2 regions of the Halomonas chromatireducens genome follow, and region 2 is predicted to be linked to the other one. Evidence: predicted binding sites of a transcription regulator. Region 2 holds the regulator's gene; the other holds the start of a gene.
What was found. The regulator sigma-54, encoded in region 2, starts transcription at its own class of promoters, with help from an activator protein. The targets are predictions, from matches to a motif close to TGGCACNNNNNTTGCTNT.
Positions count from the first base shown of each region.

Region 1: LOKO_RS18170 (urease accessory protein UreD) is a predicted target of sigma-54. The motif match lies at 4,759-4,776, and genes of this name have one in related genera.

Region 1 covers NZ_CP014226.1:3,907,901-3,915,375, reverse strand. Annotated here, with positions in the region: gene urtB (urea ABC transporter permease subunit UrtB) at 1-1,076, shown strand, start outside; gene urtC (urea ABC transporter permease subunit UrtC) at 1,080-2,225, shown strand; gene urtD (urea ABC transporter ATP-binding protein UrtD) at 2,222-3,061, shown strand; gene urtE (urea ABC transporter ATP-binding subunit UrtE) at 3,061-3,759, shown strand; gene LOKO_RS18175 (phosphoribosyl-AMP cyclohydrolase) at 3,810-4,376, opposite strand; gene LOKO_RS18170 (urease accessory protein UreD) at 4,810-5,703, shown strand; gene ureA (urease subunit gamma) at 5,721-6,023, shown strand; gene LOKO_RS18160 (urease subunit beta) at 6,048-6,380, shown strand; gene ureC (urease subunit alpha) at 6,377-7,475, shown strand, end outside.
Region 2 covers NZ_CP014226.1:1,214,216-1,221,690, reverse strand. Annotated here, with positions in the region: gene LOKO_RS05715 (KpsF/GutQ family sugar-phosphate isomerase) at 1-929, shown strand, start outside; gene LOKO_RS05710 (KdsC family phosphatase) at 989-1,546, shown strand; gene lptC (LPS export ABC transporter periplasmic protein LptC) at 1,551-2,174, shown strand; gene lptA (lipopolysaccharide transport periplasmic protein LptA) at 2,171-2,698, shown strand; gene lptB (LPS export ABC transporter ATP-binding protein) at 2,706-3,431, shown strand; gene LOKO_RS05690 (RNA polymerase factor sigma-54) at 3,590-5,008, shown strand; gene hpf (ribosome hibernation-promoting factor, HPF/YfiA family) at 5,118-5,426, shown strand; gene ptsN (PTS IIA-like nitrogen regulatory protein PtsN) at 5,432-5,908, shown strand; gene rapZ (RNase adapter RapZ) at 5,948-6,868, shown strand; gene LOKO_RS05670 (HPr family phosphocarrier protein) at 6,871-7,140, shown strand; gene pmbA (metalloprotease PmbA) at 7,186-7,475, opposite strand, start outside.

The DNA of each region.
Region 1 (7,475 bases), 1.3 Mb from region 2:
GGCTGACCCAGGCGCTGGCGATCCATCGTCTGGAGCAGGGGGAACTCGATGCCGTTGCCGACCTTGAGGGCAGTCTCCATCCCCGGGTGCGTGTTGCATTGAATCGGGCGGTGATGGGCGATGACCCGGTGGTCGCCGACGCCGCCCAGGCGGCGCTGAACAGCATCGAGCAGAACCTGCGGATCAACCGCGGCCTCGAGACCCTCTATTTCGGTCTGAGCCTGGGTTCGGTACTCGTGCTGGCGGCCATTGGCCTGGCCATCACTTTCGGTGTGATGGGCGTCATCAACATGGCCCACGGCGAGCTGATCATGCTCGGCGCCTATACCACCTGGGCCATGCAGCAGCTGATTCCGGGACAGCCCGGTCTGGCGCTGATCCTGTCGATACCCGCCGGGTTCATGGTCTCGGCATTGGCCGGCATCGCCATCGAACGCGGCGTCATCCAGTTTCTCAAGGGACGCCCCCTGGAGACCCTACTGGCCACCTTCGGCATCAGTCTGATCCTGCAGCAGCTAGTGCGCACGGCCATCTCCCCGCAGAACCGGACCGTGGTCACCCCGGATTGGATGAGTGGTTCGCTGGTCGTCAACGATGCCCTGTCGCTGACCCTCAATCGCATGTATGTGCTGGGCTTCACCCTGGTGGTATTCGCCGCCCTGATGCTGATCATGCGCCGCACCCGGCTCGGCCTGGAGGTGCGCGCCGTGACCCAGAATCGCGCCATGGCGCGCTCGATGGGCATTCGCGCCACCCGGGTCGACATCATGACCTTCGCCCTGGGCTCCGGCGTCGCCGGCCTGGCCGGGGTGGCGCTCTCCCAGCTCACCAACGTTGGCCCCAACCTGGGGCAGAACTACATCATCGACTCGTTCATGGTGGTGGTCTTCGGTGGGGTGGGCAACCTCTGGGGCACCCTGGTGGCGGGACTGTCGCTGGGCGTGATCAACCAGATTCTCGAGCCCTGGGCCGGTGCCGTGCTGGCCAAGATCATCGTGCTCGTCTTCATCATTCTTTTCATCCAGAAGCGCCCCCGCGGACTCTTTCCGCAGAAGGGCCGGGCAGCGGAGGGTTAACGCATGCATTGGCTAGGAAGACCCTTTACCGAGCGATCGACCCAGCTGTTCCTCGGCGTGCTGCTCGCCGCGCTGGTCCTGGTGACGATCCTTCATGTGGCCGTACCCCAGGGGCATCCGCTCTACGTCAACGCCTATACCGTCAACCTGTTCGGCAAGTACCTGAGCTATGCGCTGCTCGCCGTCGCGGTGGACCTGGTGTGGGGCTATCTGGGCATTCTGAGCCTGGGGCACGGCGCCTTCTTCGCCCTGGGCGGCTATGCCATGGGCATGTACCTGATGCGCCAGATTGGTGACCGCGGTGTCTACGGTCATCCCGAACTGCCGGACTTCATGGTGTTCCTCAACTGGGACAGCCTGCCCTGGTACTGGACTGGCTTCGACATGGCCTGGTTCGCCTTCGCCATGGTGCTGCTGGCACCTGGCCTGCTGGCCCTGGTGTTCGGCTTCCTGGCATTCCGCTCGCGGGTGACGGGGGTCTATCTGTCGATCATCACCCAGGCGTTGACCTTCGCCCTGATGTTGGCGTTTTTCCGCAACGAGATGGGCTTCGGCGGCAACAACGGCCTGACCGACTTCCGCGACATCCTCGGTTACAACCTGAGAAGCGATGCCACCCGGCTGGGCCTGTTCATCGCCACCGGGGTGGCCCTGGCCGTGGGCTACGTCCTGTGCCGTGCCATCGTCGGCAGCAAGCTGGGCCGGGTCTGCGTGGCGACCCGCGATGCGGAGGCGCGAACGCGCTTCATCGGCTATCGGGTCGAGCGCTTCCAGCTCTTCGTCTTCGTGGTTTCGGCGATGCTGGCCGGCCTGGCTGGGGCGCTCTACGTACCCCAGGTGGGCATCATCAATCCCAGCGAATTCTCGCCGGTATTCTCCATCGAGATCGTGCTCTGGGTGGCGCTGGGCGGCCGCGCGACGCTCTACGGCGCGGTGATCGGCGCCATCCTGGTCAACTACGCCAAGACGGTCTTCACTGGGGTGATGCCGGATGCCTGGCTGTTCGCCCTGGGCGCGATGTTCGTGCTGGTGACGGTATTTCTGCCCAAGGGGGTGGCTGGACTGCTGGCCTATCGCGTCCGGCGCCGGAAACACCGTGGCAAGGACGACGAATCGCCCACTCCACGCGGCAAGGAGGTAGCGGCATGAGCTTTCTCAGATCACTGGCCGACCGGGATCGTGTGTTCGACTTCCTGGTGCCGGCGGCATCGCCGGTGGATGTGCGCCATGGGCCCATCCTTTACCTCGAGGACGTCACGGTCAGCTTCGATGGATTCAAGGCGATCAACGACCTGAACCTGACCATCGACGACGGCGAGCTGCGCTGCATCATCGGGCCCAACGGGGCCGGCAAAACCACCATGATGGACATCATCACCGGCAAGACCCGCCCCGATGCCGGCAAGGTGTGGTTCGGCAGCCGCCATGATCTCCTGACCATGAACGAGCCGGAGATCGCCAGCCTCGGCATCGGCCGCAAGTTCCAGAAGCCCACCGTGTTCGAGGCATTGACGGTGTTCGAGAACCTGGAGCTGGCCATGGCGGCGGACAAGCGCATCCTGCCGACCCTCACGGCCAGAATGACGCCGTCCATTCGCGAGCGCATCGAGGAGGTGCTGGAAACCATCGGCCTTGCCGAGCTTCGCCTACGTCCGGCGGGCATCCTCTCCCACGGCCAGAAGCAGTGGCTGGAGATCGGCATGCTGCTGATGCAGCGGCCGCGTCTGCTGCTCGTCGACGAGCCGGTGGCCGGCATGACCGAGCAGGAGATGGAGCGCACCGCCGAGCTGCTCACCGGCCTTGCCGGCAAGCAGTCGGTGGTCGTCGTGGAGCACGACATGGGCTTCGTGCGCTCCATCGCACGTAAGGTGACGGTGCTCCACCAGGGTAGCGTGCTGGCCGAGGGCAGCATGGACCAGGTGTCCAACGACCCGAAAGTGGTCGAGGTCTACCTGGGGGCCGACGCCGAAGAGGAGGTGGCCTGATGCTGACCGTCGACAAGCTCAACCAGTACTACGGCGAGAGCCATACCCTGTGGGACCTCGATCTGGACGTGCCTGCCGGCCAGTGTACCTGCGTGATGGGTCGCAACGGCGTCGGCAAGACCACGCTGCTGAAGGCGATCATGGGTGAGGTGGCCATCTCCAGCGGCAGCATCCGCTACGCGGATGACGTTGAGCTGACCAGGAAACGGGTTGAGGAGCGCTCGCGCCTGGGCATTGGCTATGTGCCCCAAGGACGCCAGATATTTCCGCTGATGACGGTGGAGGAGAACCTGCGTACCGGACTGGCGGCACGCCGCGATGGCAAGCGCAGCATCCCGGAACGGGTATTCGAGCTGTTCCCGGTGCTCGCCGAGATGAAACACCGCCGTGGCGGTGATCTCTCCGGGGGGCAGCAGCAGCAGCTGGCCATCGGCCGGGCGCTGGTAATCGAGCCCCGCCTGTTGATCCTCGATGAGCCGGGGGAGGGGATCCAGCCCAATATCGTCGCCCAGATTGGCGAGGTGATCCGCAAGCTGATCGACGAGGATGGGCTCACGGTGCTGCTGGTGGAGCAGAAGCTGCCCTTCGCCCGCAAGTACGCGGATCGCTTCGTGATCATGAACCGTGGTCGACCGGTGGCCAAGGGGGGGATCGGGGAGCTATCGGATGCACTGATCAAGGAGCACCTGACGGTATAGGGCCGCAGATTGGATACTCATACAGTGCATCCGGCATATTCCGTGTGGGACTATTCGGTGTATGGCAGTGAGGAGTGATGCAGAACGATACGGAGCTCACCCTCGTCGTCCAGATGGTAGCCCCAGGTCTTGTCCACAGTGGTGGTATGTCCATCGGCATCGAGAATGGACACGGTGCCAATGGTCATGGCGACGTCGCCGCTGATGAAGATAGCGGAATTGTCGATGCTGACTTCCTGCCAGCCTTTCAAGGCGAAGCCACTGTCATCAGGATAGGCGTCATCATGACCCACAAAGTAGGCGAGTGCGCCTTCCGGAGTGGTGCGGAACGTCTGGGGAGCCTTGGTAAGCGTGGGCTTGAACAGTATCGGACCCATCGCATGGCCGTAGGCGCTGTCGATGACGTTGCGGGCGAGCTCGGTGGCGGCGTCGATGCCTTCTGCTTTGTACGTATCAGAAATGTCGACCAGGGCCTCTCCCCATGCCCGCTGAGTGGCGAGTACCTGTTCTTCTGTGATGTCCCCTCCCATATGGGTGACCGGAGCAGCGTTTGCCAGAGCGGTGACGCCAAGGCTGAGGCTCAGGGCGGTTCCGGCGAATAGTGTCTTGAACATCATGAAATATCTTCCTTCCCATTGGAGAAACGCACTGCAGTCTAAGGTGCGCTATCACTCTAGCTCATAGTGCCTGTGATGCCACTCCCCGTATGTCTCTCTTCGTCACGGTGAGCCCATCGGGTCAGGCACTTCGGTCGCCTGTTCTGCGCTAGGCGGTAATGTCAGGGTCAATCGCCGGCCCGGCTGTTGGCCCGATATTCGTATTTCGTCCTGCCGGCAGACTAATTGCACCTAATTGGCTCACCTTGAGAGTGGTCCGCACCTTTATGAAGCGACAGGGCGTAGTCGGACGCTCCGCGATAAGGCATACAGATCTCGATAGTGGCATCTTTCAAGATCCAAGTAGTTGGATGTAAATATGTAATCTTTGTTTTCACCACCATGGTACGTCCTTTGCTTAATGTGTTCATGACCATGCTGCTTAAGGCCGCCCATGAGCGCTTTCGAGACTGCCGTTTCCACCGAACCACCGACGAACTCCGGCCACCGCTTCGATGCGGGGCGCCACTGGGCGGCCTCGCTGGCGCTGGCCTTCGAGGCGCGTGGCGGGGTTACGAGAATGGTGCAAGCGCGCCACCAGGGGCCGCTACGGGTACAGCGGCCGTTCTATCCCGAAGGTCGGACGGGCCCCTGTCACGTCTACCTGTTGCATCCGCCGGGGGGGCTGGTCAGTGGCGACAGGCTGGCGATCTCGGCCCGGGTGGGCGCGGATACCCGTGCGCTGCTGACCACGCCGGCTGCCAACAAGCTCTACAAGGCCGACAGCCATGGCGTGGCCTGGGGCCAGCATACCCACCTTGAAGTGGCCGACGGCGCCTTTCTCGAATGGCTGCCTCAGGAGACCATCGCCTTCGACGGCTCGATGGGAGAGCAGTCGACGCATATCGACCTGGCCGGCTCGGCGCGCTGCCTGGGCTGGGAGGTGCTGGCACTGGGGCGTCCGGCGAGCGACCTGCCCTATGTCTCCGGCCGCATCGACCAGCGCTTTCGACTGATACTAGACGGCAAGCCGCTGTGGCTGGAGCGTCAGCCGTTGGACCCGCTGCACCCGCGTTTCGCCGGGCGCTGGGGGCAGGGTGGTGCCACGGTGCAGGCCACGTTATGGGCGGTGGGGCTGGGCGACGAGGGCGAGGCCATCGAAGCGTTGCGTGATGCCATATCCACCAGCCCACGCTGGGCGGTGACGGTACGCCATGGCGTCCTGCTGCTGCGCTATCTGGGCAACGAACGCAATGAGGCATGGGAAATCTGCCAGCAGGCCTGGGCGTGTCTCAGGCCGTTGCTGAGCAGTACATGTGCCCATCCCCCCCGTATCTGGTTTACCTGACTCTCCAGGAGAATCGCATGGAACTGACCCCCAGAGACAAGGACAAGCTGCTGCTGTTTACCGCCGCCCTGCTTGCCGAACGTCGCCGAGCGCGCGGGCTCAAGCTCAACTACCCCGAGGCGGTGGCCCTGATCAGTGCCGAGATCATGGAGGGCGCCCGTGACGGCCGCACCGTCGCCGAAATGATGAGCTACGGGCGCGAGATCCTGAGCCGTGATGACGTCATGGAGGGCGTGGCCGAGATGGTCGACGAGGTGCAGGTGGAGGCGACTTTCCCCGACGGTACCAAGCTGGTCACAGTCCACACGCCGATTGTGTAAGGAGACTCCATGATTCCCGGCCCCATGATCCCAGGACAGTACCAATTGAAGGACGGCGAGATTGCGCTCTGCGAAGGGCGCGATCGCATCACCGTCGAAGTGGCCAATACCGGCGACCGGCCGATCCAGATCGGCTCCCACTATCACTTTGCCGAGGCCAATCCGGCGCTGACCTTCGATCGCGACCGCGCGCGTGGACATCGCCTCGACGTGGCGGCGGGCACGGCCATCCGCTTTGAGCCCGGCCAGTCCCGCAAGGTGACCTTGATTCCCTTCGTCGGCCGTCGTCATGTGTATGGCTTCCGCGGCGAGGTGATGGGCGCGCTCGACACGGCGGACAAGGGAGGCAAGCCATGAAGCCCGATAACAAGATCAGCCGCCAGGCCTATGCCGACATGTACGGCCCCACCACCGGCGACCGGGTGCGCCTGGGCGACACCGAGCTGTGGATCCAGGTCGAGGACGATGCGACCCATTACGGCGACGAGGTCAAGTTCGGCGGCGGCAAGGTGATCCGTGACGGCATGGGTCAGAGCCAGCGCCATGACGACGCGGTGATGGATACCGTGATCACCAATGCCCTGATCCTCGACTGGTGGGGCATCGTCAAGGCCGACGTGGGCCTCAAGGCCGGACGCATCAAAGCCATCGGCAAGGCGGGCAATCCCGACACGCAGCCCGATGTGGCGATCGTCATCGGCCCCGGCACCGAGATCATCGCCGGCGAAGGCATGATCCTGACGGCTGGCGGTATCGACGCCCATATCCACTTCATCTGCCCCCAGCAGGTGGAGGAGGCGCTGATGAGTGGCATTACCACCATGCTCGGGGGCGGTACGGGGCCCGCCACCGGCACCAAGGCCACCACCTGCACGCCCGGGCCCTGGCACATCGGCAAGATGCTCCAGGCGGTGGACGAGATGCCCATGAACATCGGCCTGCTGGGCAAGGGCAACGCCAGCCTGCCGGAGGCGCTGGAGGCCCAGCTCGTTGCCGGCGCCATGGGCCTCAAGCTTCACGAGGACTGGGGCACCACCCCGGCATCCATCGACAACTGTCTCAGCGTCGCCGACGCCTACGACGTCCAGGTGGCGATCCATACCGATACCCTGAACGAGTCGGGTTTCGTCGAGGACACACTGGCGGCGTTCAAGGAGCGCGGCATTCATACGTACCATACCGAGGGGGCGGGGGGCGGCCATGCGCCGGATATTCTGACGGCCTGTTCGAAGCCCTACGTACTGCCGTCGTCCACCAACCCGACGCGGCCCTACACGGTCAACACCATCGACGAGCATCTCGACATGCTGATGGTGTGCCACCACCTGGACCCGAACATACCCGAGGACGTGGCCTTCGCCGATTCGCGCATTCGCCGTGAGACCATCGCCGCCGAGGACATTCTTCACGACCTGGGGGTGATCTCCATGATCGCCTCGGACTCCCAGGCCA
Region 2 (7,475 bases):
AAATCGAGCACCAGGCCATCGGCGCCCTTGCCGATCGACTGGATAGCCATTTCGATCATGCCTGTGAGCTCATGCTTGCCTGCCAGGGTCGGGTGGTCGTCACCGGCATGGGAAAATCGGGCCATATTGCCGGCAAGATCGCCGCGACCCTGGCCAGCACCGGGACGCCGGCCTTCTTCGTCCACCCCGGCGAAGCCAGCCATGGCGACCTCGGCATGATCACTCCGGGCGATGTGGTGCTGGCCCTTTCCAACTCCGGTGAAACCGGAGAAGTCACAGCGATTCTGCCACTACTCAAGCGTATGGGCACGCCGCTGGTCAGCATGACGGGGAACCCCGAGTCGACCCTGGCCCGCCATGCCGACGCTCACCTGAGTGCCGCCGTCGCCCGTGAGGCCTGTCCCCTGGACCTGGCCCCCACCGCCTCTACCACAGCGGCGCTAGCCCTGGGAGATGCCCTGGCCGTCGCCCTGCTGGAAGCCCGCGGCTTCACCGCTGAGGACTTCGCCCGCTCACACCCGGGAGGCAGCCTGGGAAAGCGGCTCCTGCTACGGGTCGCCGATCTCATGCATCAGGGTACGCGACTGCCGAGCGTCCCGATGGGCAGCCCGCTGCGGGACGCACTATTGGAGATGTCCCGACAGGGGCTCGGCTTCACCTGTGTGGTGGACGTGCAGAATCGACTGATTGGTGTCTATACCGATGGCGACTTGCGCCGCACCCTGGACCAGCATACCGACCTCAGCCAACTGAGTGTCGATGACGTCATGACTCGCCCCGGCAAGCGCATCGCCCCCGACCTGCTGGCCGCCGAGGCGGTGCGCGTCATGGAGGACAATCGGATCACGGCCCTGGCCGTGGTCGACGAAGAAGGACATCCGGTCGGTGCCCTGCACATGCACGACCTGCTGCGCAGCGGCGTGATCTGACGACCCATTGAACCCCTGACCTTTTGAACCACTGACCTTTTGAACCACAAGGAGAGCCCATGGCTCTGGCAACTCCGATCAACGACCCCCGGCTCCTCGACCGTCTACGCCAGATCCGTCTACTGGCCCTCGATGTCGATGGGGTACTGACCGACGGACGACTCTACTTCCAGGCCGACGGCGTTGAGATCAAGGCATTCCATACCCAGGACGGGCTGGGCATCAAGCTGCTGCGGCGCGCCGGCATCCAGGTTGCCCTGCTGACGGGTCGAGAATCCTCCATGGTCAGTCATCGCGCTGCCGCGCTGGGCATCGACCACGTCTTCCAGAGCTGTGAGGACAAGCTGGCCACCTTGCGCGAACTCTGCCGACGCAAGAACCTCTCTCTGGAGCAGGTCGCCTATTGCGGCGACGATCTTCCCGACCTGGCCGCCATCCAGCGGGCCGGCATTGGCATCACCGTCCCTGGAGCCCCTCCCTACATTCACGCCCTGGCCGACTGGGTCACTTTACGCAGCGGTGGCCACGGGGCCGTTCGCGAGATCTGCGATACCCTGCTCGAAGCCCAAGGACACCGAGACGCCCTGGTCGACACCTATCTTCACGTCCAGCACTGACCCCATGCTGCCCAAGCGCCTGCCCCGCCCCTCGTTTCGACTATGGCTCCTGCTGATCCTGATTGGCCTGGGAGCACTGCTTGCATGGCTAGCGCCCTGGCAGACTCCCGCTCCCGGCCCGGTGCCCACCGACGAGGCCGGCGAACCTGACTACTACCTCGAAGAAGCCAGGCTGACGCGATTCGACGCCCAGGGCCGTGCCCACCAGCGCCTGGACAGCCCGCGCCTGGTGCATACTCCTCACGATGATGTCACCCGAGCGGTAACCCCGGTGGCCCACTTGATCGATCGAGAGGGTAGGCGCTGGATTGCCAGCGGCGACGAAGGGCGACTTGGCCCCGGGGGCAATCCACTGACACTGACCGGCAACGCCCGACTGTTCGCCCCCGAGGAGCGCTGGCAGCTCGACACAGAAATATTGCACTTCGACGCCAATGTCGGGCACGCCTGGAGCGACACCCCGGCACTGCTCCAGCAGCCCCCCCAACACATGCGCGGCGACCGCTTCGATGCCTGGATCCATGACAACCGGTCACGTTTGACCGACAATGTTCGCGGCCACCACCCCCCGGAGCGCGCCCAGCAGGGCCAGGCCGAAGCCATCGAACCAGAGGATGTCACGCCATGAAGCAATTCAAGTTCCCAACCGCCCGCATGCTAATCGCCCTGGCGCTGGTTGGCATGGCGTGGGGAAGCGGCCCGGCCCTGGCCCAGCAGCGAGACGCCGACCAACCCATCGAAGTCGAGGCCGACCAGCTCGATCTCGACGACACCGCCGGCACCGCCGTCTATACCGGTGACGTGGACATTCGCCGGGGGACCATGCAACTGACCGGCAACCGGGTCGAGATCCGCCGCAACCAGGCTGGCGAACTGACTCGCGCCATCGCCACCGGCGAGCGCGCCTATATCGAGCAGCAGCCCGACCCGGACGAACCCGTGGTGCGTGGCTGGGGGCGAACCATCATCTATCATGTCGCCGAGCGCCGCGTCGAACTGATCGACAGGGCCGAGCTGCATCAGCGGGGCGATACCTTCGATGGCGGCTATCTGGAGTACTTCCTCGATCGCCGCGTGGTTCAGGCTCGTGCCGAGAGCGAAGGTGTCGAAGGGCGCCAGCGGATTCGCATGACCCTGCAACCGGAGCGCTGACGTGGTAATGAAGACCCTGAGAGCCACTCACCTGGCCAAGAGCTACAAGCGTCGCCGTGTGGTACACGACATCAGCCTCTCCATCGAGCAGGGCAGCATCGTCGGCCTTCTCGGCCCCAACGGTGCCGGCAAGACCACTTCGTTCTACATGATCGTTGGCCTGGTCCGCGCCGACGCCGGTGAAGTGCATATCGACGACCTGGACCTGAGCGGGTCGGCCATGCATGAGCGTGCCCGCGCCGGCATTGGCTACCTTCCCCAGGAAGCCTCGATCTTTCGCAAGCTCTCGGTGGCGGATAACATCATGGCCATTCTCGAGACGCGCAAGGACCTGGACCGACGAGGCCGTCATGCGCGCTTGGAAGAGCTGCTGGAAGACTTTCATGTTACCCATATCCGCAACAATCTCGGCATGAGCCTGTCTGGCGGCGAACGGCGACGGGTGGAGATCGCCAGGGCGCTGGCCACCGAGCCGGCCTTCATCCTGCTCGATGAGCCTTTCGCTGGCGTGGATCCTATTTCCGTTGGTGAAATCAAAGGCATCATCCGTCAGCTCAAGGCGCGTGATATCGGCGTCCTGATCACCGACCACAACGTGCGCGAGACATTGGATATCTGCAATACCGCCTACATCGTCGGAGACGGGCAGATCATTGCGGAAGGTGATGCCAATGCCATTCTCGCCAACCGCAGGGTGCGTGAGGTCTATCTCGGCGAGGACTTCCGTCTCTAAACCTGGCGACTCGATCAACACAACTGCCTGCTGTCAATATAAACATGCATATTCGGCACGGAAATTGCGGATGGCATGCTTATTGCACTCAAAACACTTGCAAGTCGAACCATTGGGGGCTAGGGTGGTTTTTTTCGGCAGATGAGCCCCCTATTCTCATGGCCATGAAAGCATCCTTGCAACTCCGTGTCGGCACTCAGCTGACCATGACGCCCCAACTGCAGCAGGCGATTGCGCTGCTGCAGCTCTCGACGCTCGATCTGCGTCAGGAGATCCAGCAGGCGCTGGAAACCAACCCCATGCTGGAACTCGACGACGGCTTCGGCGAACAGACCGCCGAAGCGGTCCAAGACGACGATTGGGCCAGCGAAATTCCCTCTGAACTTTCCACCGACAGCGACTGGTCTGACACCTACCCCGACCATGGCGCCAGCTCGGGCAGCGGCGAAGGACCTGATTTTGAACGCCAGGCCGCCGGGCAGAGCCTGGCCAGCCACCTGATCTGGCAGCTCGCGATGACCGATCTCAGCGAGCGCCAGCGCCAGATCGCCGAGAGCCTGATCGATGCCGTGGACGGCACCGGCTACCTGGCGCAGCCGCTGGAAGAGATTCGCGACGGGCTCCGCCAGCAGGGCCTCGAGGGCCTGCCAACCCGGGAGGTCGAGCAGGTGCTGCTGCGTCTGCAGCAATTCGAACCTACCGGTGTCTTTGCCCGGGACCTGCGTGAATGCCTGATGCTGCAGCTCGCGGCACTACCCGACGACACCCCGCTGCTCCCCCAGGCCAGGCGCCTCGTCCGCCAGTTCCTCGAAGCCCTGGCCAGCGACGATCGCCGACTGCTCAAGCGCCGCCTGGGGCTGGACGATGAGGCCCTGGAGGAGGTGATCGGTCTGATTCGCTCGCTGGACCCGCGCCCGGGCAGCGAGTTCGCCGAGGTGAGTGGCAATTACATCACCCCCGACCTGCTCGCTCACCATGACGAGCGCGGCTGGCGTGTCGAGCTCAACGCCGACGCCCTGCCAAGACTGCGCATCCAGCCCGATTACGTGGCCCTGGTAAGGCGCGCCGACAAGAGCCAGGACAACCAGTTTCTCAAGGATCACCTTCAGGAGGCGCGCTGGCTGATGAAGAGCCTGGCCAGCCGGAACGACACCCTGCTGCGGGTCGGCCGCGAGATCATGGCCCGCCAGCTCGACTTTCTCGAGCAGGGGGAGGAGGCCATGCGGCCACTGATACTGGCTGATATTGCCCAGGCCGTGGATATGCATGAGTCGACCATCTCTCGCGTAACGACCCAGAAATTCATCCACACGCCGCGCGGCGTGTTCGAACTCAAGTTCTTCTTCTCCAGCCATGTCGGCGGCGGAGAAGGCGAAGGCGACGCCTATTCCAGCACCGCGATCCGTGCCCGGATCCGCAAGCTAGTACAGGACGAGCCGCCCCGCAAGCCGCTGTCGGACAGTCGCCTGGTCGATCTGCTGGCCGAGGACGGCATCCGCGTTGCGCGGCGAACCGTCGCCAAGTACCGGGAAGCGTTGGGCATACCCTCCTCAAGCGAGCGCAAGCGATTTCGCTGACCCCAGCCCGCTCTCTTGACCCTTCGCAGGAAACCGGAAAGGGAGGGGTTTGCAGGGCCTCAAAAAGGGTTACAATCGAGGCACCACCCGAAGGACGAAGGAGCCTGTCATGCAAGTCAATATTACCGGCCACCATGTGGAACTGACCGATGCCCTGCGTGACTACGTCAGCGAAAAACTGACCCGCGTGCAGCGCCACTACGACAACATCACCAACGTCCAGGTCACGCTTTCGGTAGAGAAGGAGCGTCAACTGGCCGCCTGCACCCTGCATGCTGCCGGCGCCGACCTTCATGCCGAGGCCACCGATCCCGACATGTACGCCGCTATTGACGCACTGACCGACAAGCTCGACCGTCAACTGGTCAAACACAAGGAAAAAGCCCAGGCCCGCGCCCAGGGCGCCGGCATTCGCTGATTGCCATGACACTGGAAACCATTCTGCCGCCGGAGCGCGCCTTGTTCGGCGTCCCCGGTGGCAGCAAGAAACGGGTGCTGGAATTCTTCAGCACCTTCATCGCACAGAACACGCCGAGCCTCGACAGCCAGGAAGTCTTTGCCCGCCTGATCGGCAGAGAACGCCTCGGTAGCACGGGCATCGGCAATGGGGTGGCCATTCCTCACGCCAGGAGCCCCCACTGTCACAGTCCGGTCGCGGCCTTCCTCCAGCTGGCGGAGCCTATCGATTTCGACGCCATCGACGGCGAGCCGGTCGACCTGGTCTTCGTACTGCTGGTCCCGGAAGAGGCGGACGATACACATCTGGCGCTACTCAGCCAGGTGGCCAGCATCATGAACGATGTCGACACTCGAGTGGCACTGCGCAAGAGCAACAGCCAACGTGAGCTCCACGAGCGGCTCATTGAAGCCATTCGACGACAGACGCCGACGCCGCTCTGACCTTCCCGGGCCGCCCGGCCAGCCAACCAGGAGACCCGCATGCAGCTCGTGATCATCAGTGGCCGTTCCGGCTCCGGCAAGTCGATCGCACTGCAGGCGCTCGAAGACTTGGGCTACTACGCCATCGACAACTTTCCAGCGATGCTGCTGGGATCGCTGGTAGAAGAACTGCCCAGCGGACCGTCCGGCCAATCCTCCATTGCTGTCAGCATCGACTCACGCAACCTCCCCCATGCCCTGGAGCGCTTCCCCCGTCTGCTCGAGGAGCTGCGCGCCCGCAAGATCGATTGCCAGGTCATCTACCTCACCACAGATGCAAGAATTCTGATCGAGCGATACTCGGCCACACGGCGACGCCATCCGATGACACGTGGCAGCGACATGACGCTGGGAGAGGCAATCGAGTCGGAAGACGCCACCCTGAGCGACATTCGCAACCTGGCCGACCTGATCATCGACACCTCCCGGCTTTCGGTCCATGACCTGCGAGGCCGCATCACCGACCAGGTTGCCAGCCATCGGCCCGATCAGTTGACGCTTACCGTCGAGTCCTTCGGCTTCAAGGGAGGGGTGCCCCTTGATGCGGATATCGTCTTTGATGCCCGCTGCCTGCCAAACCCCTACTGGGACCCGCGGCTGCGTTCTGCCACCGGCCGCGAGCCCAGCATCGTTGAGTTCCTGGAGCAGTATCCGCTGGTGGGGGAGATGCTTGACGACATCATCGGCTGGATCGAGCGCTGGCTCCCCGCCTATCGCAGCAGCCACAGAAGCTATCTCACCGTCGCCATCGGCTGCACCGGTGGACAGCATCGCTCGGTATACCTTGCCGAACGGCTGGCACACCACCTGGCCCAGCTGCAGCCTGACGTTCGCCTGCGCCACCGAGAGCTCGGCATACACACGCCGGTCTCCCCCTCACCACAGGACGCTCCGGGAAAGCCTGAACGCAAGGAGTCGTAAGCGTGGCCAGCCGCAAGCTAACACTGACCAACAAGCGTGGCCTGCACGCCAGAGCGGCCACCAAGCTGGTGCAGTGCTGCCAACCCTACCAGGCACGAGTCACTGTCAGCCGTGGCGGCCAGGATGCCGACGCCTGCAATATCATGTCACTGCTGATGCTCGGCGCCCCGTGCGGCACCGAGCTGACGGTGAGCGCCGAGGGACAGGACGCCGAACAGGTCCTCGATGCGTTGGAGACCCTGTTCGATGCCCGCTTCGAAGAGGATGCCTAAGCACCCCTCCCCCTGGACGTGACACAGCGCCCCTGATGGCCCGCCTCAGCCTCCAGCGATGGTCATCTCATCGATCAACCAACTGCCGGAGTGGATACTGCCACGGGTGTCGATATCGCTGCCGACCGCGGCCAGCCCCTTGAACATCGCTTCCATATTCGAAGCGATGGTGAACTCCTCCACCGGGTGCTGGATTTCCCCGTTCTCCACCCAGAAGCCGGCAGCGCCCCGGGAATAATCGCCGGTGACGCCATTGACCCCCTGCCCCATCAGCTCGGTGACGAGCACCCCGCGGCCCATGCGCGCCAGCAGTTCGTCGCGGGTTGCCAGCGGAG